2 regions of the Sporosarcina newyorkensis genome follow, and region 2 is predicted to be linked to the other one. Evidence: riboswitches for the same ligand, from Rfam matches in the RefSeq annotation. Region 2 holds a riboswitch; the other holds the start of a gene.

Region 1 (3,385 bases), on a different contig from region 2:
TTTTGCTGGAGTGCAGAATATAATTCACCGAATGCATACGGTTGTGGATTAGCTCCCAACTCTTTCAAGCTATCCAAGTGAATGTTATTTTCCATCGTACGAAGTTTCATTCCTTTAAAATCTTCAATCTTCTCAATAGGTTTTATGTTGTTGGTCATCTGAGTCATACCTGCACTGCCCCAACCTATACCTTTCAGCTGATTCTCCTCCAACTTTTCTTTTAGGAGATCGCCTAACTCCCCATCCAATTTGCTATTCGCATCTTCTACATCATCGAATACGAATAAGAAATCAAGAGCCATAAATTCTTTTACGAAGTTTGTAAGAGGTGCAGTGGCTGGACTCGCTGCTTGAATGTTACCAGCCTGCACAGCTTCAATGGCTTCTCTTTCAGATGCGTAAAGCTCTCCGTTAGAAAACACTTCAACTTGCAATCTTCCGTCAGATTTTTCTTCTGCTACTTTTTTAAACTCCATTAGCCCTTTATGAAGTGCAGAATCTTCTTCAACTGAGTTAGAAATAGTCATCTTGTACTTTTTATCTGAGGACCCACTTTCAGCACCCTCGGCTGTGTCGCCAGAATCTCCGCAACCAGCAATAATAAGAGCGAATGCCATTATTGCAAACATCAAGATTTTCTTCATCATGTAATTACCCCCTAATAGTTTTTAAAACTACTAAACTTTTAAAAAAATAAAACGAAAAATTAATACGAGATGTCGATTCAGACAATTTAACCGCTTACATTTTCGGCCTCAAGATAATGAAGTTCAACCTTAGTCCCTTAACCCCCTATTTATTCTTATATACTAAAAAACTTTTATTACCACATCATCATCTTATTGTAAGTATATTTTAATAGTCTAAACATTACAAATAACTTTTATATATAAGGTTATAGCATTTAACTATGCGTTATCTAACTTTTTAGATTATATAGGAAAGCTATACCATCACTACCAACTTAAGCATCGTTGATTTTTGATAAAAAGTTATTCACGAAAATAAATCTTTAGCATTTATAAAGACAAAAAAGAACATCAAAAATCTCTATAAGATTCAGCATTTAAAGTTTCAATAAGTTTAAGTTGCAATTGCATTAGATAACAGGTAGAGTGGTAGTAATTAAACATTCACTTATTTCGAAACCTTCGAAGTAAGGATAGAGGCGCAAAAACCATCAGTACACAATTCGAGGATGATGAGATCCTATGAAGATTGTGGAAAGGGGAATTTGCCGAAGCGGAAGAGATTCTCATTGTCTCGAAGCTGGTTCTGGGCTGAACAAGTGCAGAATTGTCATATAGGCGACTATATGGAGGGCTATCTTGCAAAGAAATAATTCATTATTTCAAAGCAGTAACGAGCCCCTCGTTGCTGCTTTTTGCGTTCAATGACTTACCCGCCCTCCACCCTCTATGTTTTTTAATAAAAAGATAGGATGTGGAGAAAAGATGAATTTTGGACAAATTGTAACTGCTATGGTAACTCCGTTTGATGGACGAGGAGAAATTGACTTTGCCGCTACCAAAAACTTGATCAATCATTTACTTGCCAATGGATCGGATGGTCTGGTCGTTTCAGGTACAACGGGAGAATCGCCTACGTTGACGAACGAAGAAAAAGTGGAGCTATTCAAGTTCACCGTGGAAGTGACCGGTGGAAGAGCACCAGTCATTGCTGGAACAGGTACAAACAACACGAGAGAATCAATTGAACTGACAAGACAAGCGGAGGACGCCGGAGTCGATGCGATCATGCTCGTTGCGCCTTATTACAATAAGCCTTGTCAAGAAGGCATGTATCAGCACTTCAAGACAATTGCAGAAGCTACTTCACTGCCAGTTATGCTGTACAATATTCCTGGACGCAGTGCTGTCAACATGAGTGCAGAGACGATCATCAGACTAGCCGAAATTCCGAACATCGTTGCTGTCAAAGAAGCGAGCGGAAATTTAGATACGATGGCTGAGATCATTGACCATACGCCTAAGGACTTCTCCTTATATAGCGGTGATGATGGACTAACACTTCCCGTACTAGCAATCGGCGGAACAGGAGTCGTTTCCGTGTCTGCACACGTGATCGGTAATGAAATGCAAACGATGATCAACCATTTCAAAAATGGCAACGTCCAGGAAGCAGCCAACGAACACCGCTGTCTTCTGCCAATCATGAAAGAACTCTTTGCCGCACCGAACCCATCATCTGTTAAAGCGGCATTAAACTTAAAAGGGGTACCTGTCGGGGGCGTACGTTTGCCTATACTCCCTTTACCTAACTCACAGCTAAAATCTTTAAAGCAAGTTTTAGCTATCCATGAGGAAATAACTTTCTAAAAGTAAATTCTGCAATTATGCTGAAACCCAATAAAAGGTACCAAGTTCGCAATGTATCCAGATCCTCCTGCGAACTTGGTACCTTATTCACTTTAAGCAAGCAATAACCGATTAGCCATTAATCGACCACGTATCAATATCCCTGCCCATGCAGCAAGAAACGCTTTGATGAACCCGCCAATTAAGAACGGTACAAATCCTGCCATAAATGCAGCAGTCCAAGAAAGTTCAGCTATAAATTTCAGCCAAACTGTTCCGAAGAACAACGTGATGAACATTCCAATAACATTTGCAATCATGGCCTGCCCAAAAGAAAAACTAGTGCGTTCCATATAATACCCCATAATGAATGTAGCCGGAATAAAGCCAACGAGGAATCCACCTGTCGGACCAAAAACGACACCTAATCCTGCAGACATCCCTGAAAACACAGGAATTCCTACCGCACCCATCGCTAAATAAACAAGCACTGAAATAGTTCCATAACGAGAACCTAAAATCGTTGCAGCCAAACCAATTGCCAATGTTTGCCCGGTAATCGGAACCAACGGCAGCGGAATGGTCAGCTGTGCCATTACCCCAATAATTGCCGCAAATAATGCAGTGACAATCATCATTTGAAGTTTAGATCTTGAATCTGTCATTCCCAGTATCCCCCTACTTTAGTCAACTAATAAAACCACTCGGTTGACAATTATGTTATATTACATAAATTTGTATGTCAATTGTTTTTCATTAATAAAATACCAGTTAAGATTTGCGGCAATGCCTACAAACATTGACATTTGAATTTTCCTGAATTTAAAAATCCCTTATCTCTCAGGGGAAGAGAGATAAGGGCGATACTGGTTTGGCACCTTAATAAGGGTCTGCCTCATGTCCTTTTTCTACTGCGTCTTCAACAGCCTCTTTTGCTTCAGGCGTGCCTTGTCCAAATTTCGACTGTCCGGATTCACGTCCTGGAATGGTTTGCTCTGCCGACATTTCCTTCAGTTCCTTCATTTTCTGGCCAATGCCTTCTTTTACAAGACGGCCATAGTTCTCGT
Region 2 (3,385 bases):
GCGTAATAAGTGGATATGACAAAGGATACAAATATCCCCCACCAACCTAGAAATTCTGTCTTTTTTCCATTCAAACGGAAAAAAGATAATGGTGCCGATCCACGATATTTATGACCGATCGTGAATTCCAAGATTAAAATCGGAATACCAGCGGTCAATAGCGCGAACAAATAGGGGATAAAAAATGCCCCGCCGCCATTTTCATATGCGACATAAGGAAAGCGCCAAATATTACCAAGCCCGACTGCCGAACCCACTGCCGCTAATATAAAACCAGCTCTCGTTCCCCACTGCGAACGATTTTCCATACTACTTCCTCCTTTTAGTGTATTGTTGTTCAAAACTTACCACCATTCACTATTTTCCGATAATTTAAGTTTTGTATATTTAGTATAAACAGGACAGTAAAAGATGTCAAAACAATTTTAGACTAAGAGTGTGAATCTTGCTGACACTCTTAGTCTAAAGTTTTTAAGCCACTTGCGCTTGACGCTTTTTACCCTTAGCCGTCCAGTACGTGAATAATACTATCAATGCTATAATAACAGCTACTAAACCAATCCAAACGGAACCAGTCATGCCTAGAACAAAATAACCAAGTGCTGACACGCCAGCAGCCACCAATGCGTACGGCAATTGTGTTGCTACGTGATCCATATGATTACAGCCTGCACCCGTTGAAGAAAGGATTGTCGTATCGGAAATCGGCGAACAGTGATCTCCGAAAACCGCCCCAGCAAGAACTGCAGATAACGCTGGCAATAATAATTCGGGTTCTGCGTTGACCATAATTGTGCCGGCGATCGGCAATAGAATTCCAAACGATCCCCATGAAGTTCCCGTTGAAAATGCCATCAGTCCCGCCAGAATGAATATCAATACCGGCAAGAAAGCTACTGGAATATTCAATTGATCTACCATTGTTGACAGGAAAAGACCTGTATCAAGTGTAGCAATTAACTCAGTTAAGCCCCAAGCGAAAATCAAAATCAGAATCGCTGGCATCATCGCTTTCAAACCGCTGATGAATGCACGGCCCATCCAAGAAACACTTGCTGTTTTATTCACTTTCATTTGCAGAACATATAAGAACATAGCCAACAGTGTAGCTGTAACGCCACCAACTACTAATGATTTCGGCACATCTGTATTTTCGAATATAGCCCAAATATCGAAGACACCCGCTTCTTGATAGCCAGTATAGACCATCATTCCAAGCGTCACGACAATTAACGTCACGATAGGTGCAACCAGATCGCGAACTTTCCCATAAGAGTGTTCAGGAAACTCTTCTTTCAGCTCACCTGGTATCTCTTTTTCCGGATCATACAGCAAACCTTCATTTACTGCCCGATCTTCATGTTTCTTCATTTCAAAGAAATCATTATTCGTCCAAGCGAAGAAAAAGACCATGGACAATGTGGCGATTACATAGAAATTCATCGGCGCCATCAGAATAAAGGCAGTTAACGGCGAATAGCTAACAGCGGCTGTCGTCCCAAGTATAAGAGCAAGCTGCCCGATCAAGAATGCCCCCCAACTTGAAATTGGAGATACTACGCAAATCGGTGCAGACGTAGAATCAATGAAATAAGCTAGTTTTGCACGAGATATTTTATGCTGATCCGTAATCGGTCTTGCAATTTGTCCAACCGCTAAAGAGTTAAAGTAGTCATCTACAAAAATTGCGATTCCCAAAATCATCGTCAACAGTTTCGCTCCACGCTGCGTACGAATTCGTGTGACCGCCCATCTCGCAAAGGCCGCACTGCCGCCGGACAGGCTGACAAATGCCGTAATGACACCAAGCAATAATAAAAACAACATAATAAATATATTATACGTATTCAATCCGTCATCCCAAAATGAAATCGTCATAGCTGTCCAAACATTTTTCAATGTTTCCATTGGGGAAAATTCCGCGATGAGTAAAGCGGCTGTGACAATCCCAGCTCCTAACGATAGTAATACTCTCCTCGTCACCAATACCATCACGATAGCGATAACAGGAGGCAAAATGGATACCCATGTTCCAATCATATTAATTCCTCCTCTTTCTAGTCGGTAGATTGTATCGAAAAGTAGATGGTCAGTCGAAGAAGGGAAAGCCTATTACAGAGAAAAAGCCGACTCCAACATGTTACAAACGTGTAGGAGTCGGCTTAACAGTTCATCTGCGAATCAATCATCATGTACAAGATAAATGGATACGGATCATCCGGCTGTTGTAGCGCTCCATACATTACCGCTGTATGACAAGATCATTCCTCTTCGAAATGACCCCAACCTGAGAAGTTGACCCTTCTCAAACTTCGGCATTGTCTCCTTTCAATTGCGGTCATCGACGTCACTCTCTCGCAAAATACTTATAAACAATGCAACCTCTACGTAAGTCTCGATATTCTTCTTTTAACAGTGTAGCAATAATCGACATTGTTCACAATAGCCTTTTATTCCGGTTCTTGCAACGGGACCTCTATTTGTGCCGGCGTCTGCTCTCCTTTCGAATAAATTTGCGGAACTTTTCCTCTGATCAAGCCCATCGCGACAGGCATTCTCTGCGTTACTACGCTCTTACTCGTTGCAAGCGGAACGATAATCTGAACATTCACGTTCACCAGCAAGGTCACTTCTACATAGGCATTATTTATCCCGAATTCCTGTATATCCGTTTCCACATCGGTGTGGACGTTTCCCATGACATGAAAACGGATCGGAATTTTCGGACCCAAGTTGCCGAGCAACGGAATATTGGTCGCTTGCCCGAGCGGGACAAAGAAAACGACGCCTTGCTCTTTCGCCATCATTTCAGGATTATACTCCAAATCACCTAACGGCGGCAGCATGTCTAGATCGCCACCTTCTGCACGTTCAAGGTGATCTTCAACCAATTGATGAACTTCCGCCATAACCTGACTGATGATTTCCGTATTAAATTTCGTCGTGACGGTATCTCGTGTCTCATCCGGCACATTTTCAATTATTTCATTGATATCATACACGCTCGTAGATCGTGCATTGATCGCTTGGCTGATTACATGGCTGGCTATTTTCTGCGTTTGTTTTTCAGCATATTGCGTATAGATTGGGGTCAGCTGTTTATTGACTGAGTAAAAAAATAAGGCGACTGCTATGAAAATCGTCGGAATGATCAACCTCAGCCAATTTCTCGCATAACTTCTTTTTCTCGGTCTTTTTTGATTCGTATAAAACCGCAAAACGACGCCTCCTGCTTCACATTATGCGAATCAGGAGGCGGACATACTAGCTCTCATTAAAATATTTTTTTCCATACCAGCCTAGGACATCGCGAATCATCTCAGGCATGATATATTCTTTAGGAACGTCCTTTAATAGAGGAAAGAAAAATCCGAATGTAAACATA

The links. A riboswitch is a leader RNA that binds a small molecule or an ion and turns the genes downstream of it on or off. The one in region 2 is predicted to bind lysine.
Region 1: linked by a shared signal. The riboswitch ahead of dapA (4-hydroxy-tetrahydrodipicolinate synthase) and the one ahead of B5D59_RS11505 (Na+/H+ antiporter NhaC family protein) in region 2 are both predicted to bind lysine.

The regions. Positions count from the first base shown of each region.
Region 1 is NZ_FUYJ01000012.1:38,971-42,355, forward strand. Features, by position in the region: gene B5D59_RS17260 (TRAP transporter substrate-binding protein) at 1-647, opposite strand, end outside; lysine riboswitch at 1,156-1,334, shown strand; gene dapA (4-hydroxy-tetrahydrodipicolinate synthase) at 1,455-2,339, shown strand; gene B5D59_RS17270 (biotin transporter BioY) at 2,432-2,983, opposite strand; gene B5D59_RS17275 (catalase) at 3,198-3,385, opposite strand, start outside.
Region 2 is NZ_FUYJ01000005.1:217,445-220,829, reverse strand. Features, by position in the region: gene B5D59_RS11510 (sodium-dependent transporter) at 1-308, opposite strand, end outside; gene B5D59_RS11505 (Na+/H+ antiporter NhaC family protein) at 472-2,040, opposite strand; lysine riboswitch at 2,221-2,395, opposite strand; gene yunB (sporulation protein YunB) at 2,451-3,218, opposite strand; gene B5D59_RS11495 (bifunctional metallophosphatase/5'-nucleotidase) at 3,265-3,385, opposite strand, start outside.